2 regions of the Actinoplanes awajinensis subsp. mycoplanecinus genome follow, and region 1 is predicted to be linked to the other one. Evidence: riboswitches for the same ligand, from Rfam matches in the RefSeq annotation. Region 1 holds a riboswitch; the other holds the start of a gene.
What was found. Region 1 has a riboswitch for glycine ahead of gcvT (glycine cleavage system aminomethyltransferase GcvT). Riboswitches for the same ligand answer to the same signal wherever they lie in the genome.
Positions count from the first base shown of each region.

Region 1 (16,217 bases):
ATGTTCGTCTACGCCACGGTCGACAAGGCGATCACCGCGTCCGGCACGATCACCGGCCAGGGCGCGACCAGCTGGGTGCGCTTCGCCACCGGCGCCGGCGAGCAGGTCAGCCTGCGGATGGCGACGAGTTTCATCAGCGTCGCCCAGGCGCACAGCAATCTCGATCAGGAAGTCGGTACCAAAAACCTCGATAGCGTACGGGAGGAAGCCGCCGCGCTCTGGGACGCCCAGCTGGGCACGGTACGTATCGACGGCGCGTCCACCGACCGCCTGATCACGTTCTACTCGAACCTCTACCGCGCGTTCATGTACCCGAACAACCGTTCCGAGCTGGTCGGCGGCGTGCGCAAACACCAGAGCCCGTACGACAACCAGGTCCACGACGGCCAGATGTACGTCAACAACGGCTTCTGGGACACGTCCCGAGCCGCCTGGCCGCTCTACACCCTGCTCACCCCGACGCGGACCGGGGAGATGCTGGACGGGTTCGTCAACGCATACAAGCAGAGCGGCTGGACACCCCGCTGGTCCGGCCCGCACAACGTCGGCATGATGGTCGGCAGCAACCAGGACCTGGCCTTCGCCGACGCCTACGTCAAGGGTGTGCGCAACTTCGACTACCAGGCCGCGTACGCCTCGATGGTCAAGAACGCGTCGGTCTACTCGGCGAACAACGCCAACGGCCGCAACGGCACCCAGGTGTCGACGTTCAAGGGCTACGTGCCCACCGACGTCGCGGGTGAGTCGGCGGCCTGGACCCTCGAGGACGCCAACGACGACTTCGGCATCGCCCAGCTCGGCGGCGCGCTCGGCTACACCGAGGACGCGGCGTACTTCCGCAACAAGGCCCTCGACTACGCCAACCTCTACTCGCCGTCGGTCGGCTTCTTCCGCGGCAAGCAGTCCAACGGCAGCTGGCGCACCAGCGACGCCGACTTCAAACCCGAGCTCTGGGGCTGTGAGTTCACCGAGGGCGCGCCCTGGCACTACGCCACCCCGGCCCCGCAGGACCCGCAGGGCATGGCCAACCTGTACGGCGGCCGCGCCGCCCTGGCCGCGAAGATCGACTCGGTCTTCGCCGCACCCCGTGACTACCTGCCCGGCTGCTACGGCGGCGTCATCCACGAGATGCGTGAGGCCTACGACGCGAACCTCGGCCAGTACGCGCACTCCAACGAGCCGATCCACCACATGATCTACATGTACAACTACGCCGGCGCCCCGGCGAAGACCCAGGACAAGATCCGCACCGTCCTCACCACCCAGTACGGCCCCGGCCCCGGCGGCGGTTACCTCGGCGACGAGGACAACGGCCAGATGTCCGCCTGGTACGTCTTCTCCGCCCTCGGCTTCTACCCGGCGCGGATGGGCAGCACCGACTACACGATCGGCGCCCCGCTGCACCCGAGCGCCACGATCACCCTGGAGAACGGCCGAACGTTCTCGGTCATCGCACCCGGGGTGAGCGACACGAACCGCTACATCCAGAGCGCGAAGCTCAACGGCGTCACGTACCCGAAGAACTTCCTGACCCACGCGGACCTGACCGCCGGCGGCACCCTGGAGTTCGTGATGGGCCCGAACCCGTCGTCGTGGGGCTCGGCCGCCGCGGACCTGCCGCCGTCGCTGACCACCGGCACCGGCACACCGGCGCAGCTCACCGACCGCGCCACCGGCGGCACGCTGACGGTCACCGGCGAGAACCCGCCCAGCGAGGGCAAGGCCGCCCTGACCGACGACACGTCCCTGACGAAGTGGTTGGTTTCGGCCACCACGGCCACGCTGACGGACCGGCTGGCGGGCAGTCCGGCCGCGGTCAAGCAGTACACGCTGACCTCGGCGAACGACGCTCCGGAGCGGGATCCGCGCAGCTGGACGTTGCAGGGCTCGGCCGACGGGGTGACCTGGACGACCCTGGACACCCGCAGCAACCTGGACTTCGCGGATCGGCGGCAGACGCGGGCCTTCGTGGTGCCGGGCAGCCCGGGCGCCTACCAGCACTACCGCCTCCAGATCACCGCCAACCACGGCGCCCCGCTGACCCAGCTCGCCGAGTGGCAACTCCTGTCCTGACCAGCATCGGTCAGTGCCCGGCCGGCGGTCCCGTCCGGCCGGGCACTGACCGCCGGGTTCGCCCGGTTGGTTGCGGACCCCCGGTCGGTTGCCGATCGTTTCCGGGCACGGCCATCCCCGAGGTCCGCGTTCGGTCCGGGCAGGCGGTCCGCCAGCCGCCCGCCCGGACCACAACCCCTTTCCGGTACGCCGTAAGCCCAGGACCGCCCCACTCCCCCGCCCGGCACCTCCCCGGCGCCCGGACCGCACGCACGCTCCGCGTTCCCGGCTGGTCCTGAGCGGCATGGCGACGGTGCCGGCTGGTGCTCGCGGCCCTCACAACGCCCTCGACAGGACCGTGAGGACCAGCCGAGGGGCGGGAGGCGCGTTGCTGCAGCGTTTCAGCCGATGAGGACCAGGCGGTAGGGGCCGCCGTCGGTGTCGAAGCTGATCCGCAGCTCCTCCGGGCCGGGCACGAAGCCGCCGGAGACCCAGCCCCCGCCCGGACCGAAGGTGGTCGCGGTCATGTCGACGTCCGGGGCGATCGGGTTCACGACCGTGAACGAGGCCGGGCCCTGATGCGCCGGGAGCTCGACCACGAACTTGCGGGCGGACTGCAGGGCGGCGGCCGGAGCGGCGATACGCGTCATGGCGCCCAGCCTCGGCGACCGGCCGATCGGAGCGGTCCGGAAAACGGCGAATGTCACCCTCGCGGCGCCGACATCGCCAGGTCGGGTGACCGGCCGCGCCGCGCCGAGGAGGCACGGGCAGCGCTCCGCGAGCGCGGGGATCGGGAACGGGCCCAGCCACCGGGACGAACTGTCACGTCCATGTCTCCGCCCTCCGAATCCGGGTGGCACCGGATCGGTGGCGCGGCGTTAGGGTTGGCCATGGAGATCCTGGATGATCTGGTGGCTGAGCAGGATCAGCTGGACACCGTGCTCGCCGGGCTGACCCCGGACGACTGGGCCCGGCCCTCGGCGGCGGAGGGCTGGACCGTCGCGGACGTGGTGCTGCACCTGGCGCAGACCGAAGAAGCCGTGGCCGCCTCGGCGGGCGGCGACCCCAGCGGCATCGACTGGCATCGTTTCGGCGAGACCGTGGACGGCGCGATGGACGCGATGGTCCGCGCCGAACGGGACGCGCCGGCCGAGATCTTCGCGCGCTGGCGGGCCGCCCGGCGCGACGCGGTGCGGGCGTTGCGGGCGGCCGATCCCGGGCAGCCGCTGCGCTGGGTCACCGCGTCGTTGCGGCCGCGCACGCTGGCGACCACCCGGCTGGCCGAGCACTGGGCGCACGCGCTGGACATCACCGGGCCGCTCGGGATCGTCTACCCGGACACCGATCGGTTGCGACACGTGGCCTGGCTCGGGCACAGCACGCTGCCGTACGCGTTCCACCTGGCCGGGCGGCCGTCCGTACCGATCAGGTGTTCGCTGACCGCGCCGGACGGATCCCGGTGGGAGTTCGGCGATCCGGCCGCGGAGTCGGTGATCGTCGGCGCGGCCGGCGCGTTCTGCCGGGTCGGCGCGCAACGCCTGAGCCCGGCCGAGTCCGGCCTGCAGACCCGCGGCCCGCACGCCGCCGAAGCCCTCCGGTTGCTCCGCAACTACGCGGTGGTCTAACTCCAGGTGGCCAGGACCCGGGCCTGGCCGCCGGAGCCGCCCTCGTACGGGATCAGGCCCACGAAGATCGTCGCGCCGTGCCGCGGGATGCTCTCCAGATGGGCGAGGTTCTCGATCCCGTAGCGATCAGCACCGGTCAGCGCATGATGCGTGTCGAACGTCGCCGACACCCCCGGGTCGATGCTGAGCGTGTCCACGCCCAGGCTGCGGATCCGCCGGTGCCGCAGCAACCACTCGCAGGCGTCCACCCCGAAACCCGGGAAGTGCAGGGTCCCGGCCGCGTCGGTCCCCCGGTACGCGTCGGCGTCGCCGGCCTTCGCACCCCAGCCGGAATACATCAGCACCGCGGCCCCGTCCGGGATCCGGCCGTGCCGACGCTCGAACGCCAGCAGATCAGCAACGGTCACCACGGTGTCCGCGTCCCGGGCCGCCCGCGCCGCGATGTCGATCACGACGGCCGGCACGACCAGCTCGGCCGGCTGCAGCTCGGTCGAGGTCCGGCCGCCCGCGGTGAAGTGCGCGGGCGCGTCGACGTGCGTGCCGATGTGCTCGATGACCCGCCATTCCTGCATGTAGTACCCGTCGTCGGCGATCGTCGCCACGGTCCGGCGCACCGCCTCCTCACCGGGCTCGAACGCCGGGGTGCCCGGCCCCAGCGGGTAGGTGAGATCACGCAGCCCGCGGCGTCCGGCGGCCTGCGCGGGCTCGCCCAGGGCGACGGCCGCGGCGGCTCCCGCGCCGCCGAACAGGGCCGCGCGGCGGCTGAGACCGGGTTTGCTCGGTTCGGTGCACATCAGCTGGACTCCCTCGGGTCGTCGGACCATCACGGTGGCGACGATCAGGGCCGCGACCGGATCCGCCACTCATCGTGCCGGTCCGCGAGCCGCGACGGCAGCCCATCCCCAGTGGAATCCGCGATCGATCAGCCTGCCGCGCGGAGTCTTTTGCGGGTTTCGGCCAGCAGGTCGTCCGCGGTCTTCCCCCGCGCGTCCCGGGCGTCCGCCGGAGCGCCGGCCGCCACCAGCACCGCCATCAGCTCCGCGTTGCCGGCCAGCGCCGCCGCGTGCAGCGCCGTCCGCCCGTCCACGTCCGGTTCCGCGATCGGCAGCCCGGCGGTGAGCAGCACCGGCAACACCCGTCGATGGTCCAGGTGGGCGAGCCAGTGCAGCAACGTCCGGCCCAGCCCGTCCCGGAAAAGCGGATCGGTCCCGGCCGCGAGATCGGTGAGCACACCGTCGGTGTCACCGTGCAAAGCCCGCGCGAGATGGTGCTGCCGCAACTTGCGGATGTCCTTCGGTACGGGCTTCCCGCCGGTACGGAAGCCCACCCGAGCCCGGGCGCACCCGCTGACCCGTCCCCCGAGCGCCCCGAGCAGCGCCTCCCGCTGCAGCTCCGCCTCGTCGTGGTGCGGCGTGCTCACCGCCGCCCCGATCACCTCCACCACGTGCCACTGCCCACCGCACCGCACTCTGACCTGCGCGTACGGCTCGTGCAGCACCGGCCGCCAGTCCTGCGCCCGCCCCGGGAACAACGCCTCGTGCACCAGCGGGTGCAACTCCTCAGGCGTCAGCACCCCCCAGCGCAGCAACGCCGCGTCCAGGGGCGCCGCCACCCCGAACCCCACCGGCCCGGTCTTGTCCTGTCCCGCCGACCACGCCCCCGGGCTCACCACGACCGACCCGTCGGGGCGCACCGTGAGATCCAGCCCGCTCCACCCGAACGGCCGGAACGTCGCACCACCCAGCATCTCCCGGTACCGCCCGGCCAGCCGATGCGCCTCCACGGACAGCACCGGCAGGTTCGCCTGCGCGCGGGCGAACGCGTACGAGTGCCAGGCCCGCCCGTCCGGCTCCGCCACCTCGACACCGGCCGACCGGAACAGATCCTCCAGCCGGTCCCCGCCGGTCTCGGCCAGCAGCCGCTCGAACTCGGACGCCCGATCCCCCGGCCCGTCCCCACCGTCCCAGGGCAGCCGGGACGCCGACGCCCCGTACGCCCAGCGCCGCTCGGTCACCGCCGCGTCGAACCACGCCCAGGCCGGCATGTCCACCCACCACCCGGTGAGCTCATGAACGTCGGCGACCCGCAACGCCAGCCGCTGCGGCGCGTCCACGCTCGGCGGCAGCGTCACCACCAGCACCGGGGTGCCGCGCCGGCGCAGCAGCCGGCCGGGTGTGCGGAACGGCTCCGGCCGGCGGGACAGCACCAGGCGTACCCCGGGCTCCAGCGCCGCCGAGTCGACCCGGGGCAGGTGCCGGCGCAGGAAGTCCGGCGCGAACCCGGCCAGATCGGCCTCGATCATCGACGCCTGGGCGGTGCCGAACCTGGCGGCCACGTCCCGCAGGTCGACGTGCACGTCCACGCCGGCCGCCGTGCACGCCGCGCGCCAGTCCCCGGCTTCCCGGGCCACGGTGGCATCCATGATCATTGCGGCCGGGGTCGCGTGGGTGAGCTGCCTCGCGTACCGCTCCCGGTCCCGCCGCCGCGTCAGATCCACCCGTGTCCGTTCCGCCGTGTCCTGAGGGTGGCGGGCCGACCGGATTCGAACCGGTGTCCTTCCCCGTGAGAGGGAGACGCGACGACCTCTGCGCTACGACCCGCCACCGCGCAGTGTAGTCACGCCCCCGCGACCGGGATCAGGCGGAAGATCCGGATCGTACGATGCTGGGCCTGATCGCGGTAGCGACGGTATCCCGGCCACTGTGCGACGAACGCCTGCCACAACTGCTCCCGGTCGTCGCCGGTCGCCTCGCGGGCCTCGACGGCCACGTCCCGCCCGCCGATGGTCACCGTGGCCTGCGGGTGGTCGCCCAGGTTGTGCACCCAGGCGGGCGCGGTGGCGCCGCCCCAGTTGGACCCGACCACGACGTAGGTGTCGCCCTCCGCGACGTACTGCAGCGGGTTCTGCCGCGGCAGCCCGCTGCGCCGCCCGGTGGTGGTCAGCAGCAGCGCCGGGGCCATGCCCAGCGCCACCACGCGGCCCCGGGTGAGCCGGCTGAGCCACCGGTCGACGGTGACCGTGCGCCGCGCCAGCGGGGTGAAGACCGACGCGGTGCCGACCGACCGCCAGAAACTCTTCCAGGACAACGCGAGCCTCCACTCGTCACAGCAAACGGCTCAGCGTAGCGGCACAACCGGACCGCACCCGGACGCCACCGGTTTGTCACTTCACCAGGGCGGATCGTTCCGGTCATGGCCACCACCAAGCAGGCCCGCCGGGCCGCCGCTCTCACTGTCGTCACCGCTGCCGCTGTCACGTTCGCCGGTGCGCCGGCGAGTCAGGCGGCCGTCCCCGTGGACCGGGTCGCCCGTCCCGTCACCGCGCAGGCCGACGCCGCCAAACCGACCGCGACCCAGCTCACCCCGGCGTCCGGGGCGCTCGCCGGTGGCACCACGGTCACGGTCACCGGCACCGGCTTCTCCGCGGTGAACAAGGAGAACCGGGCCGCGGTCAAGTTCGGCGACGTCAACGCGTCCTCGTTCACCGTCGTGTCGGACAGCAAGATCACCGCGGTGGCACCGGCCGGCAGCGCCGGTGCCGTCAAGGTCACCGTCACCAGCACCGCCGGGACCAGCTCCGGGGAGGTGACGTTCACCTACAAGTCGGCGCTCGGCGCCCAGTTCGACGCGGTGACCGGGGCGAAGATGGCCGGTGGCACGATCGTGCCGGTCACCGTGACCGGTGGCACCGTCGGTGACACCGCGAAGGACTTCACCGCCGAGAAGATCACCGCGAGGGTCGGCGAGGTCGCCGCGACGGCGGTCGCCTGGGTCGACGCCACGCACGTCAAGGTGACCGCGCCGAAGAGCACCAAGGCGACCACCGTGCCGATCACCCTGATCCGCGACGGCATCGCCGGCACCCCCTCGACCGCGACCGTCGGGTACGCCCCGGCGATCGGGCTGCTCGCCCCGGCCAAGGTGTCCACCGTCGGCGGCACCACGGTCACGATCAGCGGTACCGGGTTCTCGGAGGTCAAGGCGGACGACCCGACCGCGGTCCGGTTCGGCGACAAGAACGCCACCAGCTTCACCGTGAAGTCCGCGACCTCGATCGAGGCGGTCGCCCCGGCCGGCGTCAACGGCGTCACCGCGGTGACCGTGAAGACCGCCGGCGGCGCGGGCAGTCTGCCGTTCGCGTACCGCGCGCCGCTGGGCATCGAGGTCACCGACGGCGCCGTGGTCAAGGCGTCCGGCGGCTCGGTGCTCGTCAAGGTCACCGGCGGCACCGCCGGGGCGACCGCGAAGGATTTCACCACCGAGGCGATCACCGCCACGGTCGGCACCGCCAAGGTCACCCCGCTCTGGGTCGACGCCACCCACATCCGGGTGCCGGTACCCTCGTCGGCCGCGGCCTCGGCCGGCATCACCCTGATCCACGACGGGGTGCCCGGCACCGTCGGCACGGTCCCCTACGTGCCGGTGGTGGTGAGCCTGTCCGCCGAGGGCGACAAGCTCGCCGGCGGCGCGAAGGTCACCGTGAAGATCGCCGGTGGCGACATCACGACCGCGACCGGCTTCAAGTTCGGTGACAAGGCCGCCGAGTGCACCGCGCAGGGCAAGGCCAGCGGGACCACCTGGCTGTGCACCGTCCCGGCGGGCGCACGGTCCGGCCCGACCTGGGTGTCGTTCACCGCGAGCAGCGGCACGGCCAGCCGCTTCACCATCGCGGCCGCCTTCTCCTACTCCGAGCTGGACTGAGTCACGGGCGTCACGGCAGCACCCGAACCTCCCCGCCAGTTGGCGGGGAGGTTCCGCCGTGTGGCGGTGTGCGGAATCACCGGGTGGCCACAGGATGGTCACACGCTCGCAACACCAGGAGGCACCTCGTGACGCTCGACATCGGCCCTCCCCCGCCCTTCGACCCCGAACTGGCCGCCGCGCTCGACGTGCTCGCCGTCGGCCTGCCGCCCGCACTGACCGCCGACATGATCGAGCCGATGCGGTCCGGCTCGCTGCTCGCCGAGGTCAGCGACGACGACCTGGCCCGCGGCGGCGCGTTCACCGTCACCCGGCGCACCGTGCCCGGCCCGGCCGGCGACCCGGACGTCGAGTTGCTCGTCCTGACCCCGGCCGGCGCCGGTCCCGGGCTGCCCGGTCTCTACCACGTGCACGGCGGCGGCATGATCCTCGGCGACAACCGGACCGGCGTCGAGGTGCTGCAGGACTGGGCCACCGAGGTGCCGTCGGTGATCGTGTCGGTGGAGTACCGGCTCGCCCCCGAGCACCCGCATCCGGCCCCGGTCGAGGACTGCTACGCCGGCCTGGTCTGGACCGCCAAGAACGCCACCGAGCTGGGCATCGACCCGCAGCGCCTGATCATCGCGGGGGCCAGCGCGGGCGGCGGGCTCTCCGCGGCGACCGCCCTGCTGGCCCGCGACCGCGGCGGGCCGGAGCTGGCCGGTCAGATGCTGCTCTGCCCGATGCTCGACGACCGCAACGACACCCCGTCGGCGGTGCAGATGGCCGGCCGTGGTGTGTGGGACCGGACCGCGAACGACACCGGCTGGACCGCGCTGCTCGGTGCGGACCGCGGCGGTCCGGACGTGTCACCGTACGCCGCGCCGGCCCGGGCCACCGACCTGTCCGGGTTGCCGCCGGCTTTCATCGACGTCGGTTCGGCGGAGACGTTCCGGGACGAGGACGTCGCCTACGCCAGCCGGATCTGGCAGGCCGGCGGCCGGGCCGAGCTGCACGTCTGGCCGGGCGGGTTCCACGGGTTCGACATGCTGGCCCCGCAGGCCGCGGTGTCACAGGAGGCTCGCGCCGCCCGGGTCCGCTGGCTGCGCCGGCTGCTCGGGAGCTGACCCTTCCTTCGTGCTGGGCGGCGGGAGAGGATGCCACCGTGAGAGATCTCGCCGCCCGGCTCACCGCTCTCGACCCCGACGCGGGCGCGGCGCTGCAGGTCATCGCGTATTTCGACCGCCTGGTCGAGGGCCGCGCCGGCCTGCCCGCGATCATCCGCGGCGCCGCCGTCCTGGCCGGCTGCCCGGCCCGGCTCACCGACCCGCGCCGCCGCATCTCGCTCCGGGTCCAGCCCGACGGCACGAACACGACCCCGGCCCCGTCAGCCCAGGCCGACTCGGGCCGGGCCGCCTCGGACCAGGCCGCGGCCTTCGGCGGATCCGCGGCCAGCGAGGGTCCGGCGTGGATGTCCGTCGAGGTCACCGACGGTGCCGTCCTCCGGCTGGAACGCATCGGCCCACCCGGCCCGGTCGACGCAATGATCTTGGAACGGGCCGCGGCCGCCGCCCGCGCGGTCCTCGACCGCACCCCAGCACCGCCCACCGACTCCCTCAAGATCGTCGTAAACCCCGACGCCACGGAAGCGGTCCGGCTGCAGGCCGCCTCCCGTCTCGGCCTCACAACCACCGATTTCGTACGGGCAATCGCGCGCCCCGACGGCCACATCCACCTGGCCACCGACCGGGATCCCCCACCCGGCCCGCAGCAGCGGACCGGCGTCGGCCCCCTCGGCCCAGTCCTCACCCTCCCCGAGTCCTGGGCAGCCGCCCGGACCGCGCTGCGCTTCACCGCGGACGGCACCGAGCCCGACCCGGGCCCGCGCATCGTGCACGCCGAGCACCTCGGCGGCCTGGCCCTGCTCGCCGCCGTGATCACCCCGGACGCCGTGCCCGTCCCGGACGTCCGCGCGCTCGACCGGGTCGCGGCCACCGCTCCGTGGGCCCTGGCCACCCTGAACGCCGCCGCCGAGGCACCCAGCCTGCGCGCCGCCGCCGCGACCCTGCGCCTCCACCACTCCACGATGCAGGAGCGGCTCTCCCACATCGACCACCAGCTCGGCTGGGACTTCCGCACTCCCCCGGGCCGGCTACGTCTGCAGCTGGCGTTCGCCCTCCGGCGCCTTCATCACAACCCCGCCGACTGAGCAGATTTTGTCACCGGGTCAGCACTCGATGACGTTCACGGCGAGGCCGCCGCGCGACGTCTCCTTGTACTTGACCTTCATGTCCGCCCCGGTCTCCTTCATGGTCTTGATGACCTTGTCGAGCGAGACGTGGTGCCGGCCGTCGCCGCGCAGTGCCAGCTTCGCCGCGGTCACCGCCTTGACCGCCGCCATCCCGTTGCGTTCGATGCACGGGATCTGCACCAGCCCGCCGATCGGGTCGCAGGTCAGCCCCAGGTTGTGCTCCATGCCGATCTCGGCGGCGTTCTCCACCTGCTCCGGCGTGCCACCGAGCACCTCGGCGAGCCCGCCGGCCGCCATCGCGCACGCCGACCCGACCTCGCCCTGGCAGCCGACCTCGGCGCCGGAGATCGAGGCGTTCTCCTTGAAGAGCAGCCCGATCGCCCCGGCCGTCAGCAGGAAGCGGACCACCCCGTCCGGCGACGCCCCCGGCACGAACCCGAGGTAGTAGGTGAGCACCGACGGGATGATCCCCGCGGCGCCGTTGGTGGGCGCGGTCACCACACGACCGCCGGCCGCGTTCTGCTCGTTGACCGCCATCGCGTAGGCGGTGAGCCACTCCATCGCGTGCACCGCGGGATCACCGGCCACCCGCAGCTGGCGGGCGGTGGCGGCGGCCCGGCGGCGCACCTTCAGCCCGCCCGGGAGCACCCCCTCGGCGTCCAGACCGGCGGTGACGCACTCCTGCATGACGTCCCAGATCCCGAGCAGCCCGGCCCGCACCTCCGCCTCGGGACGCCACACGGTCTCGTTGGCCAGCATCAGCCGGGAGATCGAGAGCCCGGTCGACCGGGTCAGTGCCAGCAGCTCCGCCCCCGACGTGAAGGGGTAGGGCTGCGGCGTCTCGTCCGTACGCACGTGGAAGCCACCCTGACCCACGATGAACCCGCCGCCGACCGAGAAGTAGCTCTTGCGCAGCAGTTCGGTGCCGTCGGCGCCGAGCGCCGTGAAGGTCATCCCGTTGGGGTGCTCGGGCAGCGATCGGCGCCGGTGCAGCACCACCTCGACGGCGACGCTGCGCCCGGTGGGCAGGGTGATCCGCCCGTCGGCCGGCGGGTCGAGCGTGGTGTCGACCGTCTCCGGGTCCTCGCCCATCAGCCCGAGCAGCACCGCCCGCGGCGTGCCGTGGCCGTGCCCGGTGGCACCCAGCGAGCCGAAGAGCTCGGCCCGGATGCTCACCACGCCCTCGTCACAGAGGCGGGTGAACATCCGCGCCGCCCGCATCGGGCCGACGGTGTGCGAGCTGGACGGCCCGATGCCGATCGAGAACAGGTCGAAGACGGAGACGGCCATGTCGTCAGTCCCTCAGGTCGCGCGGTCGGATGGTCAGGATCATGCGCTGTCCCCGGCGATCAAGGCGGCGTAACCGGCCTCGTCGAGGGTCTCCGGCCCGCCGGTGACCCGCAGTTTGTAGAGCCATCCGGCGCCGAACGGATCGCTGTTGATCAGGGCCGGGTCGTCGACCACGGCCTGGTTGACCTCGACGATCTCGCCGTCCGCGGGTGCGTAGATCTCGCTCACCGACTTGGTCGACTCGATCTCGCCGGACGGGTCGCCGGCCGTGACGGTCGTGCCCGGTTCGGGCAGCTCGACGAAGACGACGTCACCGAGCGCGTCCGCGGCGTAGGCGGTGATGCCGACCGTCGCGACCGGGTCCTCGGTCAGCCATTCGTGGTCTTTGGTGTAACGCAACGGATGCCTCTATCGCTTGTAGAAGGGGAGCGGGACGATGTCGGCTTCCTCGCGGGTGCCACGCACATCGACCAGGAGTTTCGTCAGGTTGAGGTTTTTCGCCACGTAGGCCATCGCGATCGGGTGCCCGAGCGTCGGCGACGGCGCGCCGCTGGTCACCTCGCCGACCTTGGCGCCGGTCGCCGGGTCGAGCACGGCGTGCCCGGCGCGCGGCGAACGGCGGCCCTTGGTGACCAGGCCGACCAGCACCGACTCGGGTTCGACCGCGCGCAGCGCCTCGGCGCCGACGAAGTCGCGCTTGTCCAGCGCCACCACCCGGCCCAGCCCGGCGTGCATCGGCGTGGTGCGCACGGTCAGCTCGTGGCCGTAAAGCGGCATGCCGGCTTCCAGGCGCAGCGTGTCCCGGCAGGCCAGCCCGGCCGGGGCGGCACCGGCGGCGGCCGCCCAGTCCCAGATCGCCTCGGCGTCGGCGTTCTCGCAGTAGATCTCGAAGCCGTCCTCGCCGGTGTACCCGGTCCTGGCCAGCAGCACGTCCCGGCCGGCCAGCCGCTCCGGCTTGATCGCGTAATAACGCAGGTCGGGGTGCTCGCCGACGATCGAGACGGCCTGCGGGCCCTGCACCGCGATCAGCGCCCGGTCGGCGGCGGTGATCGTCACCGGGTAGCCCCCGGAGTACTCCCCGAGCATGGCAAGCACGACCGGCGTGTTCGCGGCGTTCGCCACGACCAGGAAGTGCTGCTCGGCGAGCCGGTAGACGACCAGGTCGTCGAGGACGCCGCCGGTGGTGTGGCACAGCATGGTGTATTTGGCGCGGCCGACCGGCACCGCGGAGAGCCGCCCGACCAGGGCGTAGTCCAGGAACGCGGCGGCCTCGGGGCCGGTGACGTCGATCTGGCCCATGTGTCCCAGGTCGAACAGTCCGGCGGCTTTGCGGACCGAGTGGTGTTCGGCGACGTCACTGCCGTAACGCAGCGGCATCTCCCAGCCGGCGAAGCTGGTCAGGTTGGCGCCGAGGCGCCGGTGGACGTCGTGCAGCGCGGTGCGTCTCAACAGGGAGGCTCCTTGGTCGTCGGGCCTCCCTCGCTCTGTCACGGATGCCTGAGAGGTTCACCGCCCGGCGTCGGGCGGCTTGCACCTTGGGCGCAGCGCCCTGGGAGGGCGCTGACTTTCCAGAGTCGCCTGACCGTTGCGGTACGTGGGCCTGAGAGATTCTGAGGGAGAAGTTGCTCCTTCGGCGACCCGCCCGGTTTCGGCGAGTGCTCTCCCGCAGCGGTTGTCGCGGCGAAAATCTTCACTTGTGGCTCGGAAGCTATCAGGCCCAGCCAGCCTCATCAAGATCGACTGCCCGCAGTGCCCGTCTGTTCCCCCAGAGTTCTACCCGCCTCCCCCACCTCTAACCCACGGCGGCCACCGCTTCACCGCTAGCCGGCGCTTTCTTTCTCGCCCGCCTCGGCCAGGCGAGAAAGGGCCGGCAACGCCTGAACGATCGCCGCGCTGTCATCCGCGTCCAACTGCTCGAAGAGCCGGTCGAACGTCGCGGCATAGTGCGCGTAGGTCCGGGCCAGCAGATCCCGCCCGCCCTGGGTCACCTCGACCAGCACCCCGCGCCCGTCGTTCGGATCCGGCACCCGTCGGACCAGGGCGGACTTCTCCAACCGGCCGACCAGCTGGGTCATCCCCGGCTGCGACGCCCGGGTCAGCCGGGCCAGATCGGTCACCCGCCCCGGCCCCTCGTCGACGAGCCGGCGCAGCACCGCGAGCGCGATCGAGCTCGGGTTGTCCGGCCCTTCCAGCTGGCGCAGATAGCGAACCAGTTGCGCGAGCACCGGCAGCAACTGTGACCCACGACTTTCCCCGGCCACCATGTCCATAACCTCATTACGCATTCAGTGTCGAGCCACGGCGGCCCCACCCGCCACCGACCCCGCTGCGCGGAGGCGATCCCGGTCCACCATTGTTCCCACAGCCCCACCCGGTCTCAGCAGTCGCCTTCACCCCCGGGCCGATGCCCGGTCTTCACCGTCCCGGGCGACGATGTGGCGCCTCCCGAGGAAGTAACCTGGACGCGAACCGTTCAGCAATCCGGGAGGTGGCCGCGGTGAGCGCTGCCCCGTCCGGCCCGGGCCGGCCCCGGGATCCCGAGGTCGACCGCCGGATCACCCAGGCCGCTCTGGACGTGTTCGGCGAGGCCGGCTGGGCCGGTTTCGCGATGGAGACCGTCGCCCGCCGCGCCGGGATCGGCAAGGCCACCCTCTACTTGCGCTGGAGCAGCAAGGAACTCCTGCTCACCGACGCGCTGACGGCCGGGCTCCCGCGGGTCTCCGACGTCGACACCGGCACCCTGCACGGTGACCTGGTCGAGCTGGCCACCCAGATCCTCACCCTCTACATCGGCCCGGGCAGCCGCGCCGCCCTCCGCCTGAACCTCGAGGCGGCCACCATCCCCGGCATCGCCGAGCACTACGCCCGGATCCGCTCCTCGCAGATCTCGGCCGCCCGCGACATCGTCCGCCGCGGCGTCACCCGCGGCGAACTCCCCGACTCGGTCCCGATAACGCTCCTCGTCGACACCCTCACCGGCGGCGCCATGATGCACGCCCTCACCACCCCACCCGACGAGCGAGCCACCCGCCTCAAGGCCGCACCCCACCACGCCCAGCAGCTGGTCACCTTCCTGCTCCACTCGGTCAGCTGACCCCAGCCGGCTGGCACCCACGGCTCCCTCGCGGCTCTCGAGACGACCGTCAGCGCCAGCCGGGGCCGTGACCAGGGCCGGACCGCGGCGCGGGCCGGCGTTCCGGCTGGTTCACGGGGGTGTCTCCGGGTCCCTGACACACCCCCGTGAACCAGCAGGCCGGATCGAGCTGGACGTCAGGGGTCCCTCCGAGCTCGGGAGGCACCCCTGAGGACCAGCCGGGAGAGGCGGGAGGCGCGCAGCGGTCCGGGCCCCGCTGCGGGCATCGCGCCGGGTGACTCGCACGGGGGTTCAGGCGGGCCAGTGGTAGGTGCCTTCGGTCAGCTCCACGGGGGGATGACCGGTCAGGGAGAGGATGCCGGTTACTCCGGGTGGGAGGGTTGTGGTGACCTCCAGGGCGCCATCCGTAAGGGTCCAGGACACCGCGATCCGGCCGTGGCGGGTGTCCAGGGAGGAGCGGCACCAGGTCAGAGCGCCGCCGGGGCGCGGCGCGATCGACACTCGCGCATATCCCGGGGAAAGAGGAGCGATACCCCCGACGGTACGGTGCATCCAGTCCGCCACCGCCCCGAGTGCGTAGTGGTTGAAACTGGTCATCTCCCCCGGGTTGACCGAGCCGTCGGGCAGCATCGAGTCCCATCGTTCCCAGATCGTGGTCGCCCCCATCGTGACCGGGTAGAGCCACGACGGGCACGAACGCTCCGTCAGCAGCCGGTACGCGTCCTCCAGGTGACCGGTCCTGGTCAGCGCCTCGGTGATGTACGGCGTCCCCGCGAACCCGGTCGACACCCGGTACCCACTCGCGGCCACGAGCGCCGCCAGCCGCTGCCCGGCGGAATCCGCAGCGGCAGTGGAGAGCAGCCCGAACACGATCGCCAACGTGTACACCGTCGTGCAGTCGGAGCGGATCGTGCCGTCCGCCGCGACATACTCCGCGTTGAACGCCGCCCGGGTCCGCGCGGCCAGCGCACCGAACTCCGCGGCGTCCTCCGCAAAGCCCAGCAACGCGGCCGTCGCCGCCACCGTCGTGAGCGACCGGTAGTAGGCCGCCGTCGCCACCACCCCCGGATCGGCCTTGGCCTTGGCCGGCGCGTCCGGCGGCGCGTCCGGGTCGAGCCAGTCCCCGAACTGGAACGACCCGTCCCACACTCCGGACGGCGACAGCAGAGTACGCACCCGCCGCACGTGCGCGGCCATCGATGGATACTGCCGTTCCAGCAGGTCA
Region 1 covers NZ_LLZH01000156.1:86,771-102,987, forward strand. Annotated here, with positions in the region: gene ADL15_RS18620 (GH92 family glycosyl hydrolase) at 1-2,073, shown strand, start outside; gene ADL15_RS18625 (hypothetical protein) at 2,454-2,702, opposite strand; gene ADL15_RS18630 (maleylpyruvate isomerase family mycothiol-dependent enzyme) at 2,943-3,677, shown strand; gene ADL15_RS18635 (cyclase family protein) at 3,674-4,471, opposite strand; gene ADL15_RS18640 (ankyrin repeat domain-containing protein) at 4,600-6,174, opposite strand; tRNA gene ADL15_RS18645 (tRNA-Glu) at 6,205-6,277, opposite strand; gene ADL15_RS18650 (nitroreductase family deazaflavin-dependent oxidoreductase) at 6,294-6,764, opposite strand; gene ADL15_RS18655 (IPT/TIG domain-containing protein) at 6,870-8,378, shown strand; gene ADL15_RS18660 (alpha/beta hydrolase) at 8,507-9,484, shown strand; gene ADL15_RS18665 (helix-turn-helix domain-containing protein) at 9,523-10,566, shown strand; gene ADL15_RS18670 (L-serine ammonia-lyase) at 10,585-11,898, opposite strand; gene gcvH (glycine cleavage system protein GcvH) at 11,938-12,297, opposite strand; gene gcvT (glycine cleavage system aminomethyltransferase GcvT) at 12,307-13,347, opposite strand; glycine riboswitch at 13,381-13,472, opposite strand; glycine riboswitch at 13,477-13,574, opposite strand; gene ADL15_RS18685 (MarR family winged helix-turn-helix transcriptional regulator) at 13,719-14,123, opposite strand; gene ADL15_RS18690 (TetR/AcrR family transcriptional regulator) at 14,396-14,992, shown strand; gene ADL15_RS18695 (alpha-L-rhamnosidase) at 15,284-16,217, opposite strand, start outside.

Region 2 (4,660 bases), on a different contig from region 1:
TGCGGCTGTTCAGCAGGCGCGCGAACTTCAGCAGGTCGTGCGAGACCACGTCCAGCTCGACGCCGTCGCGGACCCCGCCGCGCTGCAGCGTCTCCGGCCCGGTTCGCAGCCCGACGACCTCGGCGAGCGGCAGCAGGTGCGCGGCGCGCAGGTCGAGGTCCGAGTCGATCGAGGCGAAGCCGTACAGGTGCGCGCCGCTCACGGTGCAGAAGATCAGGGGATAGGGAAGGTCGGTGGCAGCGTCCGCCGCCCACTCCGGCACGTCGAGGGTCACGGCAGATTCCTTTCCCGTACGGCGGTGAGCAGCGCGTCGACCCGTTCCCGGTCGGGCCGCTCGGGCAGCGTGGTGTCGGCGGCGGCCCGCGACAGGTCGGCGAGCAGCTCCGCGGCCCACGCGGCGACCGCGTCCCAGCTCAGCTCGCCACGCTTGACCGCCAGCAGCCGGTCGCGCAGGTGCCGCACGTCGACCAGGATCTCCCCGGTCCGCAGCACGTGCGCACCGGCCGTCAGCAGCCGGATCATGTGCATGGCCTGCTTGTGGTTGATCTCCCCGGTCCGGGCGCGCCGGGCCGCGACCCGGTCGAGCTGGTCCCGCGCGTAGTTGCCGTACGTCTCGGCGACCCGCCGGGACAGGAACGCGCCGCGGGCCGCGAGCAGTTCCCGCCCGTCGTCGGTGACCTGCTCGATCAGCGGCGACCAGAGCACTTCGAGCACTGTCGGGTTGGCCTGCAGCGCGAGCGTGCAGAACCGTTCGACCTCCCAGGAGAACTGTTCCTCGCGGGGCCCGTCCAGGTGGGTCGGCGGCTTGTCGAGACGCCAGAAGTCCCGGGTCGGCGCCGCGTAGACGCCGCGCCGGTCGTGGTCGCTGCCCGGGCCTTCGAGGCCGTAGGCGCGCGACCCGACGACGACCGCCAGGATCGTGTGCTTCTCGACGAGGTCCATGCCCGGGCACGGTACTGAACCCGTGCCCGGGCAGCGACGGGTTTACAGGTCGAGGACCGTGGCGTCGATGGCGTCCAGCTCCTCCTGCGACAGCGGGAGGTTGTCCAGCGCGGCGATGTTGTTCTCCAGCTGTTCGACGCTGGACGCGCCGATGATCAGGCTGGTCATCCGCGGGTCGCGCAGCGCCCAGGCCAGGGCCAGCTGGGCCAGGGACTGGCCGCGGCGCTTCGCGATGTCGTTCAGCGCGTGCAGCCGGCCCATGGTCTTCGCGTCCAGGGCGTTCTCGTTGAGGAACACGCTGGTGCGGATCCGCGAGTCGTCCGGGATGCCGTCCAGGTACCGGTCGGTGAGCAGGCCCTGCTGCAGCGGGCTGAACGCGATCGCTCCGGCGCCGGCCTCCTCCAGGGTGTCCAGCAGGTTGTCGTGCTCGGTCCAGCGGTTCAGGATCGAGTACGACGGCTGGTGGATCAGCAGCGGCGTGCCCAGCTCACGCAGGATCGCGGCGGCCTGCGCGGTCTGCTCGGCCTTGTAGTTGCTCAGGCCGACGTAGAGCGCCTTGCCGGACCGGACGATCTGGTCGAGCGCGCTCATCGTCTCCTCGAGCGGCGTCTCCGGGTCCGGCCGGTGGTGGTAGAAGATGTCGACGTACTCGACGCCGAGCCGCTTCAGCGACTGGTCCGCCGAGCTGATCAGGTACTTGCGGGAGCCGAAGTCGCTGTACGGGCCGTCCCACATGGTGTAGCCGGCCTTGCTGGAGATGATCAGCTCGTCGCGGTGGTGCTTGAGGTCGCCGTTGAGGATCCTGCCGAAGTTGGTCTCGGCGCTGCCCGGCGGCGGGCCGTAGTTGTTGGCCAGGTCGAAGTGGGTGACCCCGAGGTCGAAGGCGCGGCGCACGATGTCGCGCTGACGGTCGGCCGGTCGGGTGTCGCCGAAGTTGTGCCAGAGGCCGAGGGAGATGGCGGGTAGCTTGAGCCCGCTGCGCCCGGCGCGGCGGTACGTCATCGACTCGTAGCGGTCGTCGGCAGGGGTGTAGGTCACAGCCCCAGCCTAGGCATGCCGATCATGGTCATGTCCGCTGGTAGGTTGGTGAGGCCGGCTACACCCGCGCGGGAGAGACCTGGGTCCTGATTCTGTCAGGGTCCGTCGGCGCCGAAGAGGCAAATCCTCCCCGGAAACTTTCAGGCAAAAGGACCGCGTGGGCAGGCGACTCTGAAGTGCTCCGTCTTTCGAACGTGAAGGGCTGGGTATGACAGAGGGGGAGGTTGCGTGTCGACCTTCTCAACGCCCGGGAGCTGCCCCTATGACGTCGTCGTTCACCCACCGCCACATCGGCCCGCAGGCCGACGAGCAGGCGGAGATGCTCAAGGCCATCGGGTACGGATCACTCGATGCCCTGATGGATGCCGCGATCCCCGAGTCGATCCGGTTCCACGGTGAGCTCGACCTGCCGGCCGGCGCCTCCGAGGAGGAGACGATCGCCGAGCTGCGCGCGATCGCCGGCCGCAACACGGTGGCCACCCCGATGATCGGCCTCGGCTACTACGGCACGCACACCCCCGCCGTGATCAAGCGGAACGTGCTGGAGAGCCCGGCCTGGTACACCGCGTACACGCCGTACCAGCCGGAGATCAGCCAGGGCCGGCTCGAGGCGCTGCTCAACTTCCAGACCATGGTCACCGACCTGACCGGGCTGACCACGGCGAACGCGTCGATGCTCGACGAGGCCACGGCGGTCGCGGAGGCCATGACGCTCGCCCGCCGCGCCTCCAAGGTCAAGACTCCGGTGTACGTCGTGGACGCCGATACCTTCCCGCAGACCCTGGCGGTGCTGCGTACCCGGGCCGAGCCCCTCGGGATCGAGGTCACGCTCGTCGACCTGGACGCCGGCGACGCGCTGCCCGAGGAGTATTTCGGGCTGCACCTGCAGTACCCGGGCGCGTCCGGCGCGGTCCGTGACCACGCCGACCTGATCACCGCGGCGCACGCCAAGGGCGCCCTGGTCACGGTCGCCGCCGACCTGCTGGCGCTGACTCTGCTGCGCGCACCGGGTGAGATCGGCGCGGACATCGCGGCCGGTACGACGCAGCGCTTCGGCGTACCCCTGGGCTTCGGCGGCCCGCACGCCGGCTATCTGGCGGTGCGCAGCGGTCTGGAGCGCAGCCTGCCCGGGCGCCTGGTCGGTGTCAGCAAGGACGCCGACGGCGCGCCCGCCTACCGCCTCGCCCTGCAGACCCGTGAGCAGCACATCCGCCGGGAGAAGGCGACCAGCAACATCTGCACCGCGCAGGTCCTGCTCGCCGTGATGGCCGGCATGTACGCGGTCTACCACGGCCCGGCCGGGCTGCGGGAGATCGCGCAGCGCACCCACCGCAAGGCGCGCGCGCTCGCCGCCGGCCTCGCCGCGGCGCGTATCGAGACCACCCAGGCCGCGTTCTTCGACACGGTGACCGCGCGGGTGCCGGGCCGGGCCGCCGAGATCGTCGCCGGAGCCGCGGCCGCCGGGATCGACCTGCGGCTCGTCGACGCCGACCACGTCGCGATGTCGGCCGACGAGACCACCACGGACGCGCACGTGGCCGCGGTGCTGGCGGCGTTCGGCGCGCCGGAGAAGACCACCGGCCCCCGGGTGATCCCGGACGCGCTCGTGCGGACCAGCGACTACCTGAGCCACCCGGTGTTCAACACCCACCACTCCGAGACGGGCATGCTGCGCTACCTGCGCAAGCTCTCCGACCGTGACTACGCGCTGGACCGCGGAATGATCCCGCTGGGCTCGTGCACGATGAAGCTGAACGCCACCACCGAGATGGAGGCGGTCAGCTGGCCGGAGTTCGCGAACATCCACCCGTTCGCGCCGGCCGACCAGACCCGCGGCTACGAGGACCTGGTGGCCCAGCTCGAGGGCTGGCTCGCCGAGATCACCGGGTACGACGCGGTCAGCGTCCAGCCGAACGCCGGCTCGCAGGGTGAACTGGCCGGGCTGCTCGCGATCCGCGGCTACCACCGCTCGCGCGGCGAGACCCACCGCGACGTCTGCCTGATCCCGTCCTCGGCGCACGGCACCAACGCGGCCAGCGCGGTGATGGCCGGCATGCGCGTGGTCGTGGTGGCCTGCGACGAGAACGGCAACGTCGACCTCACCGACCTGGCCGCCAAGATCGAGAAGCACCGCGACCAGCTCTCCGCGATCATGGTGACCTACCCGTCCACCCACGGCGTGTACGAGACCTCGATCGCCGACCTGTGCGCGAGCGTGCACGAGGCCGGCGGCCAGGTGTACGTCGACGGCGCGAACCTCAACGCGCTGGTGGGCTTCGCCAAGCCGGGCAAGTTCGGCGCCGACGTGTCGCACCTGAACCTGCACAAGACGTTCTGCATCCCGCACGGCGGTGGCGGCCCCGGCGTCGGCCCGGTCGCGGTCCGCGCGCACCTGGCGGACTTCCTGCCCGGTAACCCCCTCGAGCCGGGCGACCACCACGCCGTCTCGGCCGCCCCGCACGGCTCGGCCGGCATCCTGCCGATCTCCTGGGCGTACGTACGGATGATGGGCCCGGACGGTCTCGCGCAGGCCACCGCGACCGCGGTCCTGGCCGCCAACTACGTCGCGGCCCGGTTGCGCGAGCACTACCCGGTGCTCTATGCCGGGGAGAACGGCCTGGTCGCGCACGAGTGCATCCTGGACCTGCGGCCGATCACCAAGGCCACCGGCGTCTCGGTC
Region 2 covers NZ_LLZH01000234.1:214,150-218,809, reverse strand. Annotated here, with positions in the region: gene ADL15_RS23950 (nucleotidyltransferase domain-containing protein) at 1-274, opposite strand, end outside; gene ADL15_RS23945 (nucleotidyltransferase domain-containing protein) at 271-942, opposite strand; gene mgrA (L-glyceraldehyde 3-phosphate reductase) at 985-1,980, opposite strand; glycine riboswitch at 2,040-2,146, shown strand; gene gcvP (aminomethyl-transferring glycine dehydrogenase) at 2,243-4,660, shown strand, end outside.
Region 2: it holds a riboswitch for glycine, as region 1 does, so the genes downstream of both, gcvP (aminomethyl-transferring glycine dehydrogenase) here and gcvT (glycine cleavage system aminomethyltransferase GcvT) in region 1, are expected to answer to the same signal.